3 regions of the Kocuria sp. UBA5001 genome follow, and region 1 is predicted to be linked to each of the others. Evidence: riboswitches for the same ligand, from Rfam matches in the RefSeq annotation. Region 1 holds a riboswitch; each other region holds the start of a gene.
The links. A riboswitch is a leader RNA that binds a small molecule or an ion and turns the genes downstream of it on or off. The one in region 1 is predicted to bind thiamine pyrophosphate.
Positions count from the first base shown of each region.

Region 2: it holds a riboswitch for thiamine pyrophosphate, as region 1 does, so the genes downstream of both, B3G12_RS08445 (3-oxoacyl-ACP reductase) here and B3G12_RS12230 (bifunctional hydroxymethylpyrimidine kinase/phosphomethylpyrimidine kinase) in region 1, are expected to answer to the same signal.
Region 3: it holds a riboswitch for thiamine pyrophosphate, as region 1 does, so the genes downstream of both, B3G12_RS09630 (ECF transporter S component) here and B3G12_RS12230 (bifunctional hydroxymethylpyrimidine kinase/phosphomethylpyrimidine kinase) in region 1, are expected to answer to the same signal.

Region 1 covers NZ_DGYR01000021.1:215,210-222,073, forward strand. The annotation lists gene B3G12_RS12225 (Rne/Rng family ribonuclease) at 1-2,426, shown strand, start outside; TPP riboswitch at 2,514-2,608, shown strand; gene B3G12_RS12230 (bifunctional hydroxymethylpyrimidine kinase/phosphomethylpyrimidine kinase) at 2,596-4,236, shown strand; gene rplU (50S ribosomal protein L21) at 4,480-4,791, shown strand; gene rpmA (50S ribosomal protein L27) at 4,837-5,091, shown strand; gene obgE (GTPase ObgE) at 5,244-6,854, shown strand; gene proB (glutamate 5-kinase) at 6,847-6,864, shown strand, end outside.
Region 2 covers NZ_DGYR01000013.1:118,920-125,783, forward strand. The annotation lists gene B3G12_RS08435 (phospholipase D-like domain-containing protein) at 1-389, shown strand, start outside; gene B3G12_RS08440 (LLM class flavin-dependent oxidoreductase) at 570-2,000, opposite strand; gene B3G12_RS08445 (3-oxoacyl-ACP reductase) at 2,002-2,766, opposite strand; TPP riboswitch at 2,812-2,946, opposite strand; gene B3G12_RS08450 (hypothetical protein) at 3,464-3,685, opposite strand; gene nhaA (Na+/H+ antiporter NhaA) at 3,893-5,284, shown strand; gene nadE (ammonia-dependent NAD(+) synthetase) at 5,505-6,332, opposite strand; gene B3G12_RS08465 (enoyl-CoA hydratase) at 6,489-6,864, shown strand, end outside.
Region 3 covers NZ_DGYR01000014.1:8,926-15,789, forward strand. The annotation lists gene B3G12_RS09620 (energy-coupling factor transporter transmembrane component T family protein) at 1-797, opposite strand, end outside; gene B3G12_RS09625 (ABC transporter ATP-binding protein) at 794-2,503, opposite strand; gene B3G12_RS09630 (ECF transporter S component) at 2,500-3,126, opposite strand; TPP riboswitch at 3,184-3,290, opposite strand; gene B3G12_RS09635 (DUF4235 domain-containing protein) at 3,387-3,659, opposite strand; gene mnhG (monovalent cation/H(+) antiporter subunit G) at 3,790-4,155, opposite strand; gene B3G12_RS09645 (monovalent cation/H+ antiporter complex subunit F) at 4,152-4,421, opposite strand; gene B3G12_RS09650 (Na+/H+ antiporter subunit E) at 4,418-5,065, opposite strand; gene B3G12_RS09655 (Na+/H+ antiporter subunit D) at 5,062-6,699, opposite strand; gene B3G12_RS09660 (Na(+)/H(+) antiporter subunit C) at 6,689-6,864, opposite strand, start outside.

The DNA.
Region 1 (6,864 bases):
AGGAGAACCGGATCCAGATCGGCGTGCTGGAGGACGGAATCCTCGCGGAGCACTTCGTCTCCCACACGCAGCAGGACTCCCTGATCGGCAACGTGTACGTGGGCAAGGTACAGAACGTGCTGCCGTCCATGGAGGCGGCGTTCGTGGACATCGGGCGCGGCCGCAACGCCGTGCTCTACGCCGGTGAGGTGGACTGGGACGCCGCCGAGCTCGGCAAGAAGCCCCGCAAGATCGAGAACGCCCTGAAGTCAGGGGACGCCGTCCTCGTGCAGGTCACCAAGGATCCGGTGGGCCACAAGGGTGCACGCCTGACGAGCCAGGTCTCGCTGCCCGGCCGCTACCTCGTGTACGTGCCAGGAGGCTCTATGACGGGGATCTCCCGCAAGCTGCCGGACGTCGAGCGGCAGCGGCTGAAGAAGATCCTCAAGGACCGCCTGCCCGAGGGCGCGGGCGTGATCGTGCGCACCGCGGCGGAGGGTGCCTCCGAGACGGAGCTGACCAACGACATCAACCGGCTGCGGTCCCAGTGGGAGCAGATCCAGGAGAAGGCCGCGTCCACCAAGACGCTCGCCCCGGAGATGCTCTACGCGGAGCCGGACCTGACCATCAAGACCGTCCGCGACGTCTTCAACGAGGACTTCACCGCCATGGTGGTCCAGGGCGAGCAGGCGTGGGACAACATCGAGGCCTACGTGACCTACGTGGCCCCGGACCTGCTGGACCGGCTGCACCGCTGGACCGAGGACGAGGACCTCTTCGAGCACATGCGCGTGGAGGAGCAGATCCACAAGGCGCTGGAGCGCAAGGTGTTCCTGCCCTCCGGTGGCTCCCTGGTGATCGACCGCACCGAGGCCATGACCGTGGTGGACGTCAACACGGGCAAGTTCACGGGCTCCGGCGGCAACCTCGAGGAGACCGTCACCAAGAACAACCTGGAGGCTGCCGAGGAGATCGTGCGCCAGCTGCGGCTGCGGGACATCGGCGGGATCATTGTGGTCGACTTCATCGACATGGTGCTCGAGTCCAACCGCGACCTCGTGCTGCGCCGGCTCGTGGAGTGCCTGGGCCGGGACCGCACCAAGCACCAGGTGGCCGAGGTGACCTCGCTGGGTCTCGTGCAGATGACGCGCAAGCGCATGGGCACCGGACTGCTCGAAGTCTTCTCGGAGCCCTGCGAGGAGTGCGCGGGACGCGGCGTCGTCGTCCACGACCACCCGCTCCAGGGCCGCTCCAGCGCCGCGCCCACGGACCACCGTGGCAACCGCAACGAGCGCAAGCGCTCTCGCTCCGGCAAGCCCCAAAGCAACCAGCAGCAGGGGCACTCCAAGTCCCAGAACCGGGGCGCGGGCTCGGAGGAGCAGGAGAACCAGGCCCGCGCCGAGGCCACCCGCGCTGCGCTCGCGAACATCGCCTCAGCCTCCACGCACGAGGACGACGACGCCGCGCAGCACGGTTCCGGTGCCGAGGCCACCCCGCAGGGTGGCGGCCAGAACCGGCAGGGCTCGGACACGGACGGTACTCCCGAGACTCACGGCTCCGCGGGCACCCACGGGGACTTGGACAACCGCAGCACCTCGGACGGCGAGTCCGACGGCGGCCGCCGCCGCAAGAAGCGCCGCGGCAAGCGCAGCCGGGGCCGTGGGCCGCAGGGCGAGGAGAATGGCACCCAGCAGGAGGGCTCGGCGGACGCGGGAGACTCCTCCGAGGGTGCGGACAGCTCCTCCAGCGTCACGATCCACGGCGAGGTCATCGAACTCCCGCAGGGACAGTCCGGCCAGGACCGCTCCGGCGCGCGTGACGTCGCAGGGCCCGGGGAGTCGCTCTCGCTGGACTCGCTGACGGCGGCGTTCACAGAGGAGACCTCCGGTGACTCCGCGCAGTCGGGGAAGAACCGTGGCGGATCCGGTGCGCCGGAGTCCGAGAGCTTCGACGGCTCCGAGGGCAAGGGCCCCGAGACCGCTGATTCCGGCTCGCGCGGGGGCAGCTCCCGCAACCGTTCGTCCAACGGCCGTGGCGGGTCCCGCCAGGGCAGCCGCCGCGCAGGACGCGACGGTGGTGCCGAGCAGGGCGGCCGTCAGGACGCGGAGTCGAACGCCCCGACATCCACCGGAAAGACCGCAGCGCCCGCGCAGAACGGGGGCGCGGGCAGCCGTTCCGGCGTTCCCGCCACCACTGCCCAGCCAGCGGCCGAGACGCCGGCACCGGCGCGGCGTCGTCGTGGCTCGCGCCGTGCGGTGGCGCCGGCTGCCGCCCCCGGCACAGCGAGCGTGACCACCCAGGAGTACGAGGCGCAGAAGTCCACCGTCAGCCGCTTCACCGCGGCGGCCACCGGCCCGAAGAAGGCCGCGACCATGGACGGGCAGCCCACCGTGGTGGGCGTGGGTGTGAAGGCCCAGGACATCACGATGACCCGCAAGGGAGAGTGAACGCCGCCGCACCCCACTGGTGCGAGAGGTGAACCGATGCCGCAGGGGCGTCCGGAGGGATCCGGGCGCCCCTGTGGCATGATCGGTGGAGCACACACGGGGTGCCGCGCCACGCGGCTGAGAACACACCCGTCGAACCTGATCTAGCTCGCACTAGCGAAGGGATGTCGTGGACACCGCACCCGTCCTCACCGTGCCCCGCGTCCTGTCGATCGCCGGGACGGACCCCACCGGCGGCGCTGGCCACGCCGCGGACCTGAAGTCGATCGCCGCGATGGGCGGCTACGGCCTCAGCGTTGTCACCGCGGTGGTCGCCCAGAACACGCAGGGCGTGCGCAGCGTGCACACCCCTCCCGTCGACATTCTGCGCGCGCAGCTGGACGCGGTCTCGGACGATGTCGAGCTCGACGCCGTGAAGGTGGGGATGCTCGGTTCCGTGGACGTCATCGAGACGGTCCGGGAGTGGCTCGCGGCCGGTCGCGCGCCCGTGGTCGTTGTCGACCCCGTGATGGTCGCCACCGCCGGCGGGCGGCTGCTGGAGCGCGAGGCGGAGGAGGCTCTGCGCGGACTGCTGCCCGCGGCGGACCTCATCACCCCGAACCTTCCCGAGTTGGCGGTGCTCGCGGAGCGCCCCGTGGCCACCACGTGGGACGAGGCGCTCGCGCAGGGCCGCGCCGTCTCCGACGCCTTCGGCACGCGCGTGCTCGTCAAGGGCGGGCACCTGGGCGGCGAGCTCACGCCGGACGCCCTCGTGGTCCCGGGCGTCCACGAGCCGGTGGCCGAGTTCACCGGACCGCGCGTGGTCACACGCAACACCCACGGCACGGGCTGCTCACTGTCCTCCGCCGTGGCCACCGTGGTGGCTCGCACGGGGGACTGGGCCGGGGGCATCGGTACGGCCCGCGAGTGGCTGCGGGCCGCACTGCGCATCGCGGACACCCTGCACGTGGGCCACGGCAACGGCCCGGTGCACCACATGCACCACGTACAGGCCCTGGTCACGGACCCGCAGTTCCTGGCCGAGGCCTGCGCCGCCGACGCCACCGAGGCAGCGGACCCGGACGGCGCCGCCCCCGCGGGCGCAGCCACGCAGGGAGCCCCGGCGGCCTCGGACGTCTCGCCAAGGGAGCCATCCGCCGGCGACCTGGTCCCGGGCGATCGGTTCACCGACGAGCTGTGGGTGGACAGCGCCGAGATCCGGGAGCAGATCGCGCAGCTGGACTTCATCCGGGGCCTGGGGAACGGCACCCTGGGACCCGAGGCGTTCGAGTGGTACCTGGACCAGGACATGCAGTACCTCGAGTACTACTCCCGCGCGCTGGCCCTGCTCGCCGCGGCCGCCCCGGACGAGGACACCCGGGAGCACTTCGCGTCTGCCTCGGCATCGGTGGTCACCGCGGAGACCGCCCTGCACCGGGCCCGCCTGGCCGGGCGGGCACCCCACGAGCCGTCCGAGACCACGAGCGCCTACGCGGATTTCCTGCTGGCCCGCACCGGGCAGGACGGCTTCGCCGTGGGAGCGGCGGCCATCCTGCCCTGCTACTGGCTCTACGCCCATGTGGGGACCGAGCTCATGGAGCGTGCCCGCGCGGTGGGGTGGGAAGAGCATCCGTACGCGGACTGGCTGGCCACCTACAGCGATCCGGGGTTCCAGGCGGCCACCGATACGGTGCGCCGCGCCGTGGACCGCGCGGCTGCCGTCGCCAACCCGGCGAGCCGCTCCGAGATGCGGCGCGCGTTCCTGCGGGCGTGCCGACTCGAACTGGCATTCTTCGCCCAGACCGCGCGGGGGAGCAGCAAGGAGGGGTGATTGGCGTGACTTCCCCGCATGGGGTAGTCTGGGCTGTCGGTGCCGGGCATCGCTGTGCGTCATATCTATGATCCGCACGCGGGAGCGGCACACTCGGGCGAACACCCTGTTCTGATGCGACAGCCACGTGGTACGCGGTCGGTCCTCGACCACCGCAGCGGGCTGACTCGACATTCGCAGCATCCAGGAGTCCGCCCGACCCACACACGCAGTCCATAGATGTCGAGAGAAGTGAGTTCCCAAGTGGTGTACGCGATTGTCCGCGCAGGCGGCCGCCAGGAGAAGGTTTCCGTAGGAGACCTCGTGACCCTTGACCGCGTCGCCGGCGAGGCAGGCAGCACCGTAGAGCTTCCTGCGCTGCTGCTGGTCGATGGGGACAAGGTCACCTCCGACTCCAAGACCCTGGCCGACGTCAAGGTCACGGCCGAGATCATCGAGGACCTGCGCGGTCCCAAGATCTCGATCATGAAGTACAAGAACAAGACCGGTTACAAGAAGCGTCAGGGCTTCCGCGCCGAGCTGACCACCGTCAAGATCACCGGCATCAACGCCTGATCCTCCCGGTCCCCGATACATTTTCAACGAAGGTAGGCACACACCATGGCACACAAGAAGGGTGCGAGCTCCACTCGCAACGGCCGTGACTCCAACGCCCAGTACCTGGGCGTGAAGCGCTTCGGCGGCCAGTCCGTCAACGCCGGCGAGATCATCGTCCGTCAGCGCGGAACGCACTTCCACCCCGGCCTGAACATGGGTCGCGGCAAGGACGACACACTGTTCGCCCTGGCCGCCGGTGTCGTCGAGTTCGGCACCCGCCGTGGCCGCCGCGTGGTCAACATCCAGACCGCCGAGTAGTCAGTTCTTCCGGACCCCAGGGTCCACCCGTCGCCGACTCGTGCGGTGACGACCACTAGAGGGTGGGCGCTCTACGCGCTCACCCTCTATTCTTTTCACCAGAGACCAACGGGTCCCGCGCACGGCGGGCCACCCAGATCCCGAGGAGCCACGTGGCCAGTTTTGTTGATCGAGTCGTCGTGCACGCCACCGGCGGCAACGGGGGCCACGGCTGCGTGTCCGTCAAGCGCGAGAAGTTCAAGCCCCTGGGCGGACCGGACGGCGGCAACGGGGGCGACGGCGGGTCGGTGATCCTGCGCGTGGACGGGCAGTCCACCACGCTGCTGGGCTTCCACCACGCCCCGCACCAGAAGGCCCCGAACGGCGAGCCGGGCAAGGGAGACATGCGCCACGGCTTCAAGGGCCAGGACCTGGTGCTCTCCGTCCCGGACGGCACCGTTGTCAAGGACCGCGAGGGCAATGTGCTCGCGGACCTGCTGGGAGAAGGCAGCGAGTACGTGCTGGCCGCCGGCGGCATGGGCGGCCGGGGCAACGCGGCGCTGGCCTCACCCAAGCGCAAGGCACCGGGCTTCGCACTGCTCGGCACCCCCGGTGAGGAGCAGGAGGTCGAGCTCGAACTGAAGTCCATCGCGGACATCGCGCTCGTGGGCTTCCCCTCCGCCGGCAAGTCCAGCCTGATCGCGGCCATGAGCGCCGCCCGCCCCAAGATCGCGGACTACCCCTTCACCACGCTCGTCCCCAACCTGGGCGTGGTGCAGGCGGGGGACACCCGCTTCACGGTCGCTGACGTTCCCGGCCTAATCCCCGGCGCGTCCGAGGGCAAGGGCCTGGGCCTGGAGTTCCTGCGCCACGTGGAGCGCTGCGCCGCTCTCGTGCACGTGATCGACTGCGCCACGCTGGAGCCCGGCCGCGACCCCCTCACGGACCTGGATGCCCTGGAGGAGGAACTCGCCCACTACGCGGAGGCCGTGCGGGACGAGGACCCCACCGCGGTCCCGCTCACCGAGCGCCCGCGGCTCGTGGTCTTGAACAAGGTGGACGTGCCGGACGCCAGGGAGCTCGCCAACTTCATCCGCCCGGAGCTCGAGCAGCGCGGCTACCCCGTCTTCGAGGTCTCCACCGCCTCCCACGAGGGCCTGCGGGAGCTCGGCTTCGCCATGGCGGCGCTCGTGTCCGAGGCGCGGGAGCAGGAGGAGAGGCGAGCGGAGGAGCAGCGCACGGTGACGGTTCTGCAGCCGGAGCCCGCGCGGCGTCGTCGTGGCCGGGACCGCCGCGAGTTCGTGATCACCCGCGAGGACCGGGCGGAGGAGCCTCTGTACCACGTACGGGGCGAGAAGCCCGAGCGGTGGGTGCTGCAGACGGACTTCAACAACGACGAGGCCGTGGGCTACCTCGCGGACCGCTTCGCCAAGCTCGGCATCGAGGACGAGCTGTTCCGGATCGGGGCCAAGCCGGGCAACGCCGTGCTGATCGGGCCCGAGGAGAACGGCGTGGTCTTCGACTGGGAGCCCACCATGGTGGGCGGCGCCGAGCTGCTGGGCGGGCCCCGCGGCTCGGACCTGCGCATGGAGGAGACCTCCCGGCCCACCCGGCGCGAGAAGCGCGAGCAGTTCTACGACCGCATGGACGCCAAGTCCGAGGCGCGCGCCGAGCTCGAGGAGGAGCGACGGGCCGGGATCTGGACCGAGTCCGTGGACGAGGCGAGGTCCCGTCGCCGGGAGGGCGGCACCGGTGAGACGAAGGAGTCGGACGACAGTGAGTGAGCAGCCGCAC
Region 2 (6,864 bases), on a different contig from region 1:
CCCGCCGCGGTGTGGACGTGCGGATCATGGTGCCCAAGGACTCGAACCACATCGTGGCGGACTGGGTCTCCCGGGGCTTCTACGGCCAGCTGCTGGAGGCCGGGGTGACCATCCTGCTGTATGCGGCGTGCATGATCCACTCCAAGACCGCCACGATCGACGGCGAGTGGTCCACCGTGGGCACCGCCAACCTGGACCGGCTCTCCCTGTCCTTCAACTACGAGACCAACGTGGAGATCGTGGACAAGGACTTCGCCGCGGAGATGGAGAAGGTCTTCCTCTCGGACAGCACACACTGCGACGAGCTGACCTCGCCGGCGTGGCGTGACCGCCACCCCATGGCGCGGGTGGCCGAGGTGGTGCTCGCGCCGCTGCGGCCCCTGATGTGATCCGGGAGACCTGAGGGGACGACGCCGCCGCGTTCCGGCACCCACGCCGGTCGCCTCGTCGCCGGGGCCCGATCTGCGCCTCCACCCGGGCCTCCACCCGGAGCCAGGATCCGCCTGCTCGTCTCCGCACGACGCCGCCGCGCCCCACGAACGGGGCGCGGCGGCGTCGTCCTGCCCGGCTCAGACCTGCGAGAGGTGACCGCGCAGCGTGGTGGCGGTGTACTCGGTGCGGAACAGGCCGCGGCGCTGCAGCTCCGGGACCACGAGGTCCACGAAATCGGCGAGGGAGTCCGGCTGCACGGGCGGCATGAGGTTGAAGCCGTCCGCACCACCCTTCTCCAGCCACTCCTGCATCTGGTCGGCGATGCTCTGCGGCGTGCCCACCATGGTGCAGTGCCCGCCGCCGGCGGCCAGGCGCCCGAGCAGCTGCCGGACGGTGGGGTTCTCGGCCTCGACGATGCGCAGGATGGTGCCGTAGCGCCCCTGCGGACCGGTGAACTTCTCCAGGGGCGGCAGCGGGGGAACGGGCGCGTCCAGCTCCCGCTGGGAGCAGTCCTGCTCCACGAACGTGGAGAGCTGCGCGAGGGACTGCTCCACGGGCAGCAGCCGGTCCACGCGGTCCTGCTTGGCGAGGGCCTCCTCGTGGGTGCGGCCCACGTAGGTGACCAGCCCGGGCATCACGGCCACGGACTCCGGATCGCGGCCGGCCCGCGCGACCTCCGCCTTGACCGAGGAGTAGTACTCCTGGGCGGCCGGGAGGTCGTAGGCCACGGCGTAGATCCCCTCCGCGTAGTCCCCGGCCAGGGCCTTGCCGGGCCCGGACGCACCGGCCTGGAACAGCACCGGCTCGCCCTGCGGGGAGCGCGGGACCGTGAGGGGTCCGTCCACCAGGAAGTGGCGGCCCTCGTGGTCCAGGCGGTGCAGCTTGGAGGGGTCCGCCCACTGGCCCTCGGGGTCCGCGGTGACGGCGTCTTCGTCCCAGCTGGCCCACAGGGCGCGGGCCACCTGCACGAACTCGCGGGCGCGCTCGTAGCGCTCGTCCTTGGGCGGCATGGCCCGGTAGCCGTGGTTGCGGGCTTCCGCATCCCACATGGAGGTCACCACGTTCCAGCCCGCCCGGCCGCCCGAGATGTGGTCCAGGGATGCGAGCATCCGGGCCGCGTGGAACGGGGCGAAGAACGTGGAAGAGACCGTGCACACCAGGCCGATGCGCTCGGTGGCGCGCGCCATCGCGGACAGCGCCGTGAGCGGTTCCAGTGCCCAGACCGGACCGCCGGAGACGTCGCCCACGCTGTGGCCGTCCGCGAAGAACACGGCGTCGAACAGGCCACGCTCGGCGGTCTGCGCGAGTTCCTCGTAGTAGGTGATGTCCGTGAGGCGGTGCACCGAGGAGTTCGGGGCGCGCCACGCCGCCTGGTGGTGGCCGGCGCCGTAGAGGAACGCGTTGAGGTGGAGGCGGCGGGCCGGTGTCTTTGTTGTCGACGACGCCGCAGCGGCCGTCCCGAGCGTCGGCCCGGCTTCGGGGGTGGTTGCCGACGCCGCGCCCCCGGCAGGTGCCGTGCGCGCGGGACCGGGCTGGGCGGCGTCGTCGTGCGGGGAGGGGACGGCCATGTCAGTCCATCACCAGCCCGCCGTCGACCACCAGGTTCTGGCCGGTGACCCCGCGGGACCAGTCCGAGGCGAAGAACAGGGCGGTGTTCGCGAACTCCTCAGGGGTGGTCACGCGGCCCAGGGGGGTGCCGGCGGCGATGAAGTCGAAGACCTCGTCCGGGGTGGCGGCGCTCGCGTCCGTGGTGCGCAGCAGGCCACCGGAGATCATGTTCACGGTGATGCCCTGCGGGCCGAGGTCCTTGGCGGCGGTGCGGGTGAGCGCGAGCAGGGCGGCCTTCGCGGCGGTGTAGTCGTGGTAGGGGACCACCGGGTTCTGGAAGAGGTTGGTGCCGATGTTGATGATGCGCCCCTCACCGGCCTGGCCCATGCCCGGGGTGACCGCCTGCATCACGTTGAGGGCGCCCACCACGGCGCCGTGGAACTGCTGCGTGAGGTTCTCGGCGGTCAGGTGCTCCAGGGTGGGGCGGGCGTCCCCGTTGAAGCTGAAGTCCACCAGGGCGTTGTTCACGGCCACCGTGATCGGCGCGCCGAAGTGCTCCCGGGCCTGGGTGACCATGTCCCGCACCTGGTGGGCATCGGTCACGTCCGCCTGGACGGCGAGCGCCCTGTCCTCCCCGAGCTCACGGACCAGCGCCCGGGCGCGGTCCTCGCTCGCGTGGTAGTTCACGACGACGCGCGCACCCTCGCGCGCGAATGCCCGGCTGAGGTGCTCCCCGAGCCCACGGGCTCCGCCGGTGACCAGGACGATGGCGTTCTCGATCCGCATGCTCACTCCTGTGGCTCACGGCGAAGAAAGCGGTGCGCCACCTGCGCGGTGCGACCGTGACATCCCTTCGCCAGTACTAACTGGACAGGTTCGACGGGTGTCATCTCAGCCGCCTTGGCTTCACGCTCCGTGCGCCCGGTGGGGCTGGAGGGAAGGGTGGCGGCACCCCGTGTCACTGGTGGTCAGTGTAGTCAGGGAGGTTTGGCGAGGATCAAGTGAGCGGATTGACCGGGAAGGATGGGGTCGCAGGGAACCCTGATAGGAAAGTGGCGAGACCAAATAACCGGCAGCGCGCTCGGCGGAGGGGCACGGCAGCCAGAACGGAGACGGGCGAATGTCACACCGAACAGCCGCTTCGCGGGCAAGGAACGTTGGATGGGTGCTGTGGCTCGCAGCGGTACTCGCCTGGGTCGGAGGGCTTGTGGCGGAGCGACTCGTGTACTCCGGATCCCTGTCCTGCGAACTGGGCGACGGAAGCTCGATCTACGGTGAGCCGGAGTGGAGCTGGGTGCCACTGGGCCACACATGCACCTGGGAGAACGTGGGCGGCGTGACAGTCGTGGACGAGCCGTCCATGATGACTCTCGTACCGCTGCTGGTCCTGTTCCTGTGGGGAATCAGCCTGATGTTGGCTCGTGTTTCCAAGCCACAGCCGCACCGCAGTCCGGTATAACCGGTCCTGCCGGTGGCAGCTCGGTCAAGACAGGCCGTTGCTCGCGGGGCGGCGCGCCGCTCGACGGCGCTGTGCCGCGACTTCTGCACGCCGTTCTTGCACCGCCTTGGTGAAAAAGATGACGGCGAAAAGCAGTTCCAGGGTCATGAGCAGCCATGATTCCCGCGCTCCAATGAAAGTGATCAGGAAGAGGGCCACCATCGCGGACCCCTGGATCAGCAAGCCCACCGATTTCCGTTTCAGCATGCCCCCACCGTAGGCAGGTCACTGCCAGATCGTCTCGTGTCCCGGGTCGCAGCGACAGAGAAGCCGAGTGGGTTGCTGCGGGACCGCCTTTCTGAAAGCCGCCCCGGGTGCGCCACCCAAAAGCGCCCTGCTACTCTTGCTGGCTGGTGTGCCGGGAAGTCTGGTCGGCGGTAATGAGCGTGATGCCCGTCGACATTGGAGTAGTCCATGCCCCTGCACCACACGACCACCCCTGCCCACCGTGAGCCCGGATCCCCGGAGCCCGTGGTGCAGGAAGAGCCCTCCGGCTTCGTCTCGGAGCCCGGTTTCTTCAACCATCCTGAGCCCACGTGCGAGCCTGACCACCCCGCGGGCGGCGCCCTCTCCCGACTCCAGGACGTCCTGCGCCGCGAGACCGTGGCCGGCATCCTCCTGGTGGTCGCCGCCGTCATCGCCCTCGTCTGGGCCAACTCGCCCGCCGCCGACTCCTACTTCCAGCTGCGGGACCTCGAGGTCGGCTACGAGCCGTGGAACCTGAACCTCAGCCTCGGCACCTGGGCCGCGGACGGGCTGCTCGCCATCTTCTTCTTCCTCGTGGGCCTCGAGCTCAAGCGCGAGTTCGTCGCGGGTGACCTGCGGGACCTCGGGAAGGCGGCGGTGCCGATCGCGGCGGCCGTGGGCGGCGTCGTCGTCCCCGCGCTGATCTACGCGGCGGTCAACGCGACGAACCCCGAGACCCTGGGCGGCTGGGCGATCCCCACCGCCACCGATATCGCGTTTGCAGTGGCGGTGCTCGCGATCGTGGGCTCGCACCTGCCCAGCGCGCTCCGCCTCTTCCTGCTCACGCTTGCCGTGGTGGACGACCTGCTGGCCATCACGATCATCGCGGTCTTCTACACCGACGAGGTGCACGTGCTCCCGCTGCTCCTCGCGCTCGTCCCGCTGGCCGTGTTCGGGCTCCTGGCGCACCGCTTCCCCCGCTTCTTCGCGCACCGCACGTGGGCCGCCTGGGCGATCCTGGTGCCGCTGGCCGTGATCACGTGGGCCCTGGTCCACGAGGCGGGGATCCACGCCACGGTCGCGGGCGTGCTGCTCGGTTTCGCCGTCCCCGTCCTCGCGGGGAAGGCCTCCGGGGAGCCCGTGGAGCTCGCCGAGCACCTGGAGCACCGCGTCCGGCCCCTGTCCGCCGGGTTCGCGGTGCCGGTCTTCGCGTTCTTCTCCGCGGGCGTCGCGGTGGGCGGCTGGGACGGATTGACGACGGCGCTCGCCGCCCCCGTCACGCTCGGCACCATCGCGGGCCTCGTCCTGGGCAAGCCGCTGGGCATCATTGCCGCCACGTGGCTCACCACCGTGCTCACCGGGCGGAAGCTGGATCCGTCCTACCGGTGGATCGACCTGGTGGGGATCGCGCTGCTGGCCGGCATCGGGTTCACGGTGTCTCTGCTGATCTCGGAGCTCAGCTTCGACCCGTCCGCGGCCGCCGGTGACCAGGCCAAGGTGGCCGTGCTGACCGCCTCGGTCCTGGCGGCCGTGCTGGCCGGCGGTGTGCTGGCGGTCCGCAACCGCCGCTACCGCAGCGCGTCACCCCGGGTGTTCGGGAACGACGCCGCAGAGGCGTAGGGACCGGGGGCTTCCGTCCCCTGCGGTGGTCGTTGCGGAGGGCATGTGCCGGGCGCTTCCCGGGGCCGAAACTGTGTCAGTCGCGAGGTCGGATCGCGTGGAACGGAGCCGTGCCATGGCACTCCACGACGCGCTGAGGGCCCGCATCACCGGGGCCCCCAGTGAGTGACGCCGCCGGGCACAACCCGCTCGGCGTCGTCGGCGCTGAACGGGAGCGGGCTCAGCCCTCCCGCCACCACGCATCCGCCGGGGTCACTGGCACGGTGCGCTTGTGGCGGGAGCGCAGGAAGATCTGCTCCAGCTTCTCCGCGACCTCCACGTGGACGTCCTTGCCCTCGAGGTAGTCGTCGATGTCCTCGTACGTGAGGCCCAGCTCGTCCTCGTCCGTGCGGCCGGGGTTGTCGTTGAGCAGGTCCGCGGTGGGGACCTTCCCGACCAGCTGCTCCGAGGCTCCCAGGTACTCCAGCAGCTGCCGGTTCTGCCGCTTGTTCAGCCCGGCCAGCGGCAGGAGGTCCGCGCCGCCGTCCCCGAACTTGGTGAAGAACCCGGTGATGGACTCCGCCGCGTGGTCCGTGCCGATCACCAGCAGGTTGTGGTCCCCGCCCACCGCGTACTGCGCGGTCATGCGCACGCGGGCCTTGGTGTTGCCGCGTGTGAAGTCGCTGAGCTGCTCACCGGTGGCGGCGGCGTAGGCGGCCTCGAACCCGTCGACGGCCGGCGCGACGTCATACGTGACCACCCGGTCCGGCTCGATGAAGGCGAGGGCGGCCTGGGCGTCGTCCTCGTCCTGCTGGGTGCGGTACGGCAGGCGCATGGCCACGAACTCCGCAGGGATCTCGTCCTCGCGCAGCTTCTCCACGGCCAGCTGCGCGAGCCGACCCGCGAGCGTGGAGTCCACGCCGCCGCTGATGCCCAGCACGAAGCCCCTGGTGTGCGTCGCCTGGAGGTAGTCGCACAGGAAGTCGACGCGCCGCGCTGCCTCCGTCTCCGGGTCGATCCGCGGGGCCACCCCGAGTTCGGCGATGATCTGTGCCTGAAATTCACGCATGCCGCCATGCTAGCGACCGCGTGTTTCCGGCACGTCACGTCCCACTCCCCCCCCCCCCGCAGATGACGACGACGCCGCACGTGCGCCTGCTCCGACGCGCGCCAGGCACGGGGCGGTGTGAGGCGGGGCACGGCGGGGTCGTGAGATGCTGGTCACATGACTGAGAACACCTACGACACCATCCTGGTCCGCCGCGAGGGACGCGTGGGCGTGATTGCGCTGAACCGCCCCAAGGCGCTGAACGCGCTGAACGAGCAGACCATGACCGAGCTCGTGGCGGCCGCCACCGACCTGGACCGCGATCCGGAGATCGGCGCGATCGTCCTCACCGGCTCCGAGAAGGCGTTCGCCGCGGGTGCTGACATCAAGGAGATGGGCTCCAAGACCGGTTCGGACATGTACCGCGAGGACTTCTTCTCCGCGTGGGACACCTTCGCCCGGCTGCGCACGCCGAAGATCGCGGCGGTCGCGGGCTACGCCCTGGGCGGTGGCTGCGAGGCGGCCATGATGTGCGACATGATCATCGCCGCGG
Region 3 (6,864 bases), on a different contig from region 1:
CAGATGTAGCGGTGCGTCCCCATTCCCATCGACAGGACAAGAGCACCGACTGCCGTCACGACGACCGCCACCCCCACGAGCACGTCCACCCGGCTGTAGTGCAGGGGACGGGCCCAGGTGCGCGGTCCCGCCCCGAACCCTCGCGCCTCCATGGTCATGGCCAGCCGGGTCGCGCGGCGCAGGGACTGGACGAGCAGGGTGAACGCCTGACCGCCGAATTCTCCGGCCACACCCCACGGCGTGTGGGATCCTCCGGCCCCGCGGGCGCGGCGAGCAGCCGTCAGGACGCTCCACTCGGTGATCATGACCTCCACGAGACGCATCGCAGCCAGGGCAGCCAGGACGAAGCGCGCGGGCAGCTTGAGCGTCTGGGCGAGACCGTCCGCGAGGTCCGTGGGGTCGGTGGTCAGCAGCACCGTGATCCCAGGCAGGGCGATGGCCAGCCCGCGCAGCGCGATTGCCCCGCCAGCCGCGAGAGATCCGGTGGTCACGGTGATCCATCCGAGCTGCAGCAGAACGGGGCCACCGGCGTCGGAGAGCATCGCCGTTCCCCAGCCACTGATCAGGGCTGCCACGAGGATCGGCCACAGCCGCGTGAGCAGCCGCAGCGGTCGCATGCCCACCCCCGCGAGCAGGAGCAGCTGACCCCCCAGGGCCACCGCGTTCGTCACGGGATCGGCGCTGAGCACGATCACCACGGTGATCAGCAGCGCACCGAGCAGCTTCACCACGGGATTCGCCCGGGCCAGCAGCCCGCTCCGGGGGCCGAAGATGCCCGGTGTTGCCGTGGTGCTCATGAGCCCAGCCCCACTTCCTCCGCGTCGAGCGCGGTCATGAGGTCCCGGTCGTGCGTCACTGCCACCACGGCCGTGCCCCTGTCCATCTCTTCCACCAGGAGATCCACGAGTTCCTTCCAGGTGCGGGCGTCCTGGCCGAACGTGGGCTCGTCGAGGATCACCACTGCGGGTGCCGCTGCGAGCACCGTGGCTACGGAGAGCCGACGCTTCTGGCCCCCGGAGAGCGTGAAGGGGTTGGCCCCGGCCAGGTCCTCCAGGCGCAGCCGCCGCAGCAGGTCCGCGACCCGGGCGTCGTCGGCCGTCACGTCCCGCCGCGGCTTTGAGCGCTCCGAGTGGCGGCGCAGCTGCTCCGGACCGAATTCGAGCTCCTCCCGCACCGTTGAGCGCAGGAACTGGTGCTCGGGGTGCTGGAACACGGTGCCCACCCTCGAGATCAGCTCGCTGCCGTCCCACAGGCCAGGATCCGGTGGCGCGTCATCTGCCAGGACGGCGGAGGCTCGCACCGTGCCGCGCACGGGCACCAGGAGACCGGCCAGTGTGAGGGCGAGCGTCGACTTCCCGGCCCCGTTGGGTCCGGTGACGGCCAGGGCGCGGCCCGCGCGGACGTCCAGCGTGATGTGCTCGGCCGCGGGCGGGAAGTCCACCACTCTGCGTGCCGGCGCCTCGAGAGTTTCGCCACGTCGCCACGACCTGCGGGCCCGACGCCGCTCGCGCGCCACCACTCGACGCGACGGCTGGATGCGGGAGACTCCCAGCTCCCGGGCGCTGAGGAGGACCGCACCGTCCCGGGGCGCAGGGCTCCCCGCGGCGTGCGGGGGACGGTCTCGACCGGAGCGCGCGGTGCCCGCACCGCGTGGGCACTCGTCCCCGCCGTCGGGACCCTCGGCCGCCGCGTCGACCTCGACAGCTCTGCGGTGGGCGGGCGGACGCGTCGTCGGAACCCAGTCCGGAACCCACGTGCCCTGCGCCTGCAGCAGCTTCCGGGCATCGTGGAGCGTCTCCCGGGTGGGGCCGTCGAAGGCCACCGAGCCGTGGTCGTCGAGCACGATCACCCGGTGCACCACCGGTTCCCACAGTGCAACACGGTGCTCCACGACCACCAGGGTAGTGCCGTCCTGCCGGACGGCCCGGGACACGGCCCGGCAGAGTTCCACCGCTCCCTCGTGGTCCACGCTGGCCGTCGGCTCGTCGAGCAGCAGCAGGCGGGGCCGCATGGCCATGACACCCGCGAGCGCCAGGCGCTGCTTCTGACCACCGGACAGCGCCGTGGTGGAGTGCTCCAGGGGGAGGTGGAGACCGACCCTGTCCAGCGCCTCGTGGACGCGCGGCCAGATCTGCTCACGGGGAACGGCCAGGTTCTCGAGACCGAACGCGACGTCGTCCCCGATCCGCGAGAGAACCACCTGCGTCTCCGGATCCTGGTGCATGAAGCCCACGGCCCCCCGCGCGTCGCGCGGGTCGGCGCCGTCGACCGTCAGTTCACCCGATCGGGACTGCCCGTCCGGATCCTGCTCCACACCCGCCAGGGCCTGCAGCAGGGTGGACTTGCCGGCACCGGAAGGACCCAGGAGCAGAACGCGCTCCCCTGCACCGATCTGCGCATCCACCCCCGCGAGGCTCGGGTTCTGGCGCCCGGGGTAGTGCCAGCCGAAGTTCTCGAGACAGACCGACGCGCCCACCGGGATGGTGGCCGACGCGGCTGTCATCGCCGGCGCGCGGCGCCGGATGCGAGGGCGCTGAGGACGCCCGTGGCCTGCAGCGCACGCACCACGAGCCACATCAGGGCGCCGGCGATCACGGCGCCGGAGAGCGTGGTGAACACGGCGTAGACCAGTTTCTGGTCCGTGGCCCACTCGTAGTTGTACAAGATGTTCTCGCTCACGGCGAGGAAGAGCCCGGAGACCGCGCCGCCCGCTGTGGCCGTGAGGAGCCCGAAGCTGCGGTAGCGGGTCAGCAGGAAGACGATCTCCACCCCCAGGCCCTGGATCACCCCGGAGAGGACCACGAGCCATCCCGCGTGGGTGCCCAGGAACATCTCCAGCACGGCCGCGAGCAGCTCACAGAAGATCGCGGCACCCGGCTTGCGGATGATCAGTGCACCGAGCGTGCCGGCCACGAGCCAGCCGCCCACGATGAGCCCGCCCGCGGGCGGATACGCCACGGACCCCGCAGAGACGGCCGGGGCGAGCAGGTTGGACCACAGCCAGAAGACCACCGCGCACACCGCCGCGAGAACGGAGGCGACCACGATGTCCACCACCCGCCACGAGTGCCGCCGGGAATTGCGTCCCTGGGGCGTTCGCGTGGATCTGGTGCCGACCTGTGTCATGTGAATCCTCCTGAAGATTCCAGGAGGGGAAGGCTCGCGTCCACGGGTGCGGACGGGTCCCTGAGATGCTCGACTCCCTAGCGCCGGTATGAACCGGATCAGGTTCGAGGGTCTGCGCTCACACGCACTCTCAGCGCCGCGGTGGCGCTCCCCTGTCGTTGAGTCGCCAGTCTAGACCACGGCACGCACGAGGGCCGGGTGCGTCGCGCACCCGGCCCTCGTGTGCAGGACCTCCCGGGCGCTCGGCCCGGTGGGGTACCTCAGATCTCGGACTGCGAGGTCTTGCCGGAGTCCTTCTTCTCGGACTCCATCTTGGACATCTGGCGGGCGATTCCCACCTTAATGACGGTGCCCACCACGCCGGTGATCATGGCCCACAGGATGATGTCCCGCCAGGCCTCGTCCTCATCCGGGTTCTTGGCGGGGGGTTCGTTGCCGGTGACCTGCTTCCACACCGCGGACAGGCCCTTGTTCGCGAGTGCCACGCCGCCCAGGGACGCCACGGTGCCGAGGATGTCCATCGCCTTGTTCATGAGGTGCTCCTTCTCGTCGCGAGTGCCGACGGCGCTCGGGGGCCGACGGCGTGCTGCTTCCTCCCCCAGCATACGAAACTCGGCGCGTGGCTGGGCGGTGCGGGGCGCGGTTCACCCGGAAATTATGTCCTCAGCGTGATTCCTCGTGCCCGGCGCGGGCTACAACGTCCCGCAGCTCGTCCTGCATGAGGTTCTCCTCGTGCAGGTGCTTGGAGCGGTATGCGGCCCGGCCCACCATGTGCGCGGAGACCGGTGCGGTGAGCAGCTGGAAGACCCACGCGAGGATCAGCAGCGGGATCATGCGCGGCTCCCCGCTCTCGATGGCCACGGCCGTGAGCATGAGGAACAGGCCGAAGACCTGCGGCTTGGTGCCCGCGTGCATGCGCGAGAGCAGGTCCGGGAAGCGCACCAGGCCGATCGCGGCGGACAGGGACATCAGGGCACCCAGCACCAGGCACAGCAGGGCGATCACGTCCAGGACGGTGTGCCAGCTCATGAACGCTCCAGCCCCACGTTGCGCGCCACCGTGACGGAGCCCAGGAAGCCCACCAGGGAGACGATCACGAGCAGGATGATGTTGTTGGTGTGGTGGTTGTAGACCATGTCCACGGCCAGGCACGCCCCCACGATGGCAAGCAGCACGTCCGAGGCGATCACGCGGTCCAGCAGGGAGGGCCCCTTCGCCAGTCGGTAGATGGTCCCGGCGGCGGCCAGGGCGAGGATCGCCCCGCACAGCCACACGGCGACGTCGAGCATTGTCATGAGCGCTCCTCCCCGTGGCCGGTGTCGGCCTCGTCCATCTCGTGCGTGGGCGACTCGAGCGCCCCGGTGGCCTCCGTGTTGTCGGAATCCCCGACCACGGTCAGCAGCTTCAGGTCCTCCCGGGTGCCCATGATGCGGATCCAGGCGGCCTCGATGTCCAGTGCGGAGCGCCGGAACGCCTCCGCCTGCTCGGGCGTGGAGATGTCCAGCACGTGGAAGTAGAGGATCCCGTTGCCGCGGTCCACCTCCACCACCAGGGACCCGGGGATCAACGCCATCGTGTGGCCCACGGCCGTCATGAGCAGGTCGTTGTTCTGGCGCAGGGGCACCCCCAGCACGGCGTTGCACACCCTCGGGCCCTGCGTGACCGCAAGCCAGAAGACCTGGAAGCTGGCCTTGGCCACCTGCCAGATAAACGTGGGCACGAACAGCGCGAAGTGCACCACGTTGAAGCGCCCGGACAGGCGCACGGGCGGCAGGGTCAGCAGGCGGGTGACGAGCAGCGCGAGCAACAGCCCGAAAACCAGGTTCCCGATGCTCCAGTCACCCCACAGCGCACCCCACACCACCACGAGCCACAGGATCAGCGGCAGCTCGGCGCGCAGGGAGTTGCGCGAACGGCGTCGCACCGCGGACGTGCTCATCGGCTCTCCTCACTTGCGCCGCCGTGACCCTCGGGGTGCAGGACGGCATTGACGTAGCGGTCCGGGTGCACCAGGTTCTCCGCGGAGTTGTCCGCGAGGTCGAACAGCGGCCCCGCGAAGACGGTGAGAGCCACGCCCACCACCACCAGGGCCGAGGTGGCACCCACCATGGTCCGCGGCAGCAACACCACCGGCGACCGCCCCGAGAACCTGCTGCCGGGCTTCCTCACGACCGCGCGCGAGGTGCGGGGACGCCTGCCCTGCGGCGTCGTGGCGCGCAGTACGGGGTCCGGGTACTCGGCGTCGTCGACGCTGCGCAGGAACACGCGGTTCCACACCCGGATCAGGGCCATCAGCGTGAGCAGCGAGACGAACACGGACACGCCCACCAGCAGGTAGCTCAACCACGTTCCGGTGCTCACGCCGGCCTCGATCAGCCCCACCTTGCCCAGGAAACCGGAGAACGGCGGAATGCCGCCCAGGTTCAGCGCCGGGATCATGTAGAGCACACCCAGCAGCGGGGAGATCTTGAGCATCCCGGCCAGGCGGTCCACGTTGGTGGACCCACCGCGGCGCTCGATGAGCCCCGCGACCAGGAACAGGCTGGTCTGGATCACGATGTGGTGCGCGATGTAGTAGACGACGGCGACCAGCGCGGCCTGGGTGCCCATGGCGATGCCGAAGATCATGTACCCGATGTGGGAGATCAGGGTGAACGAGAGCATGCGCTTGATGTCGATCTGCGCGAGCGCACCCAGGATGCCCACCAGCATGGTGAGCAGTGCCACCCACATCAGCAGGCCGTTGATCTGCGTCCCCGGGAACAGCAGCGTCTCCGTGCGGATGATCGAGTACACGCCCACCTTGGTCAGCAGCCCGGCGAACACGGCGGTCACCGGCGCGGACGCCGTGGGGTAGGAGTCGGGCAGCCAGAACGAGAGCGGGAAGATGGCCGCCTTGACCCCGAACGCGACCAGCAGCATGAGGTGCAGCTGCATCTGCATACCCACCGGCAGGTCCGAGAGCTTGCCCGAGAGGTCCGCCATGTTCACGGTGCCCGTGGCGCCGTAGATCATGCCCAGGGAGATCAGGAACAGGATCGAGGAGATCACGGAGACGACGACGTAGGTGACGCCCGCGCGGATGCGCTGCGCGGTGCCCCCCATGGTCAGCAGCACGTAGGACGCGGTCAGCAGGATCTCGAAGCCCACGTACAGATTGAAAAGGTCCCCCGCGAGGAACGCGTTGGACACGCCCGCCACAAGGATCAGGTAGGTGGGGTAGAAGATCGAGATGGGGCCCTCGTTGTCGCCGTTGGCCACGCCCTCGCTCACGGCGTAGACGAGCACCGCGAGGGAGACGACCACCGAGACCACGAGCATCAGCGCGGAGAGCTGGTCCACCACCATCACGATGCCGAACGGTGCCGCCCAGTCCCCCAGGTGCACCACTTGCGGACCCCTGTTCCACACGTTCGCGAGGATGACCGCGTTGAGCACCAGCGTCAGCGACATGGAGCCGATGGTCACGGCGCGCTGCAGGCCGTTGCGGTGGACGATCAGGAAGTTCAGGGCCGCCCCCAGGAAGGGGACCAGAACCGCGAGGGGGGCGAGCTGCGCCGGATCAGTACTCATGCGTGTCCCGCTCGTTTCCGTCCGTGAGCTTCTCGGCCCTGTGGTGACCCGGTGATTCCGCCGCCTCTTCCTCGTTGTGCCGTGCCGGGGCGAACCGCGCGTCCGCGTGGTTGAACTCGGAGGTGTCCTGGGGCATGGCGTCGTCGTCCTCGGCATCGTAGGAGG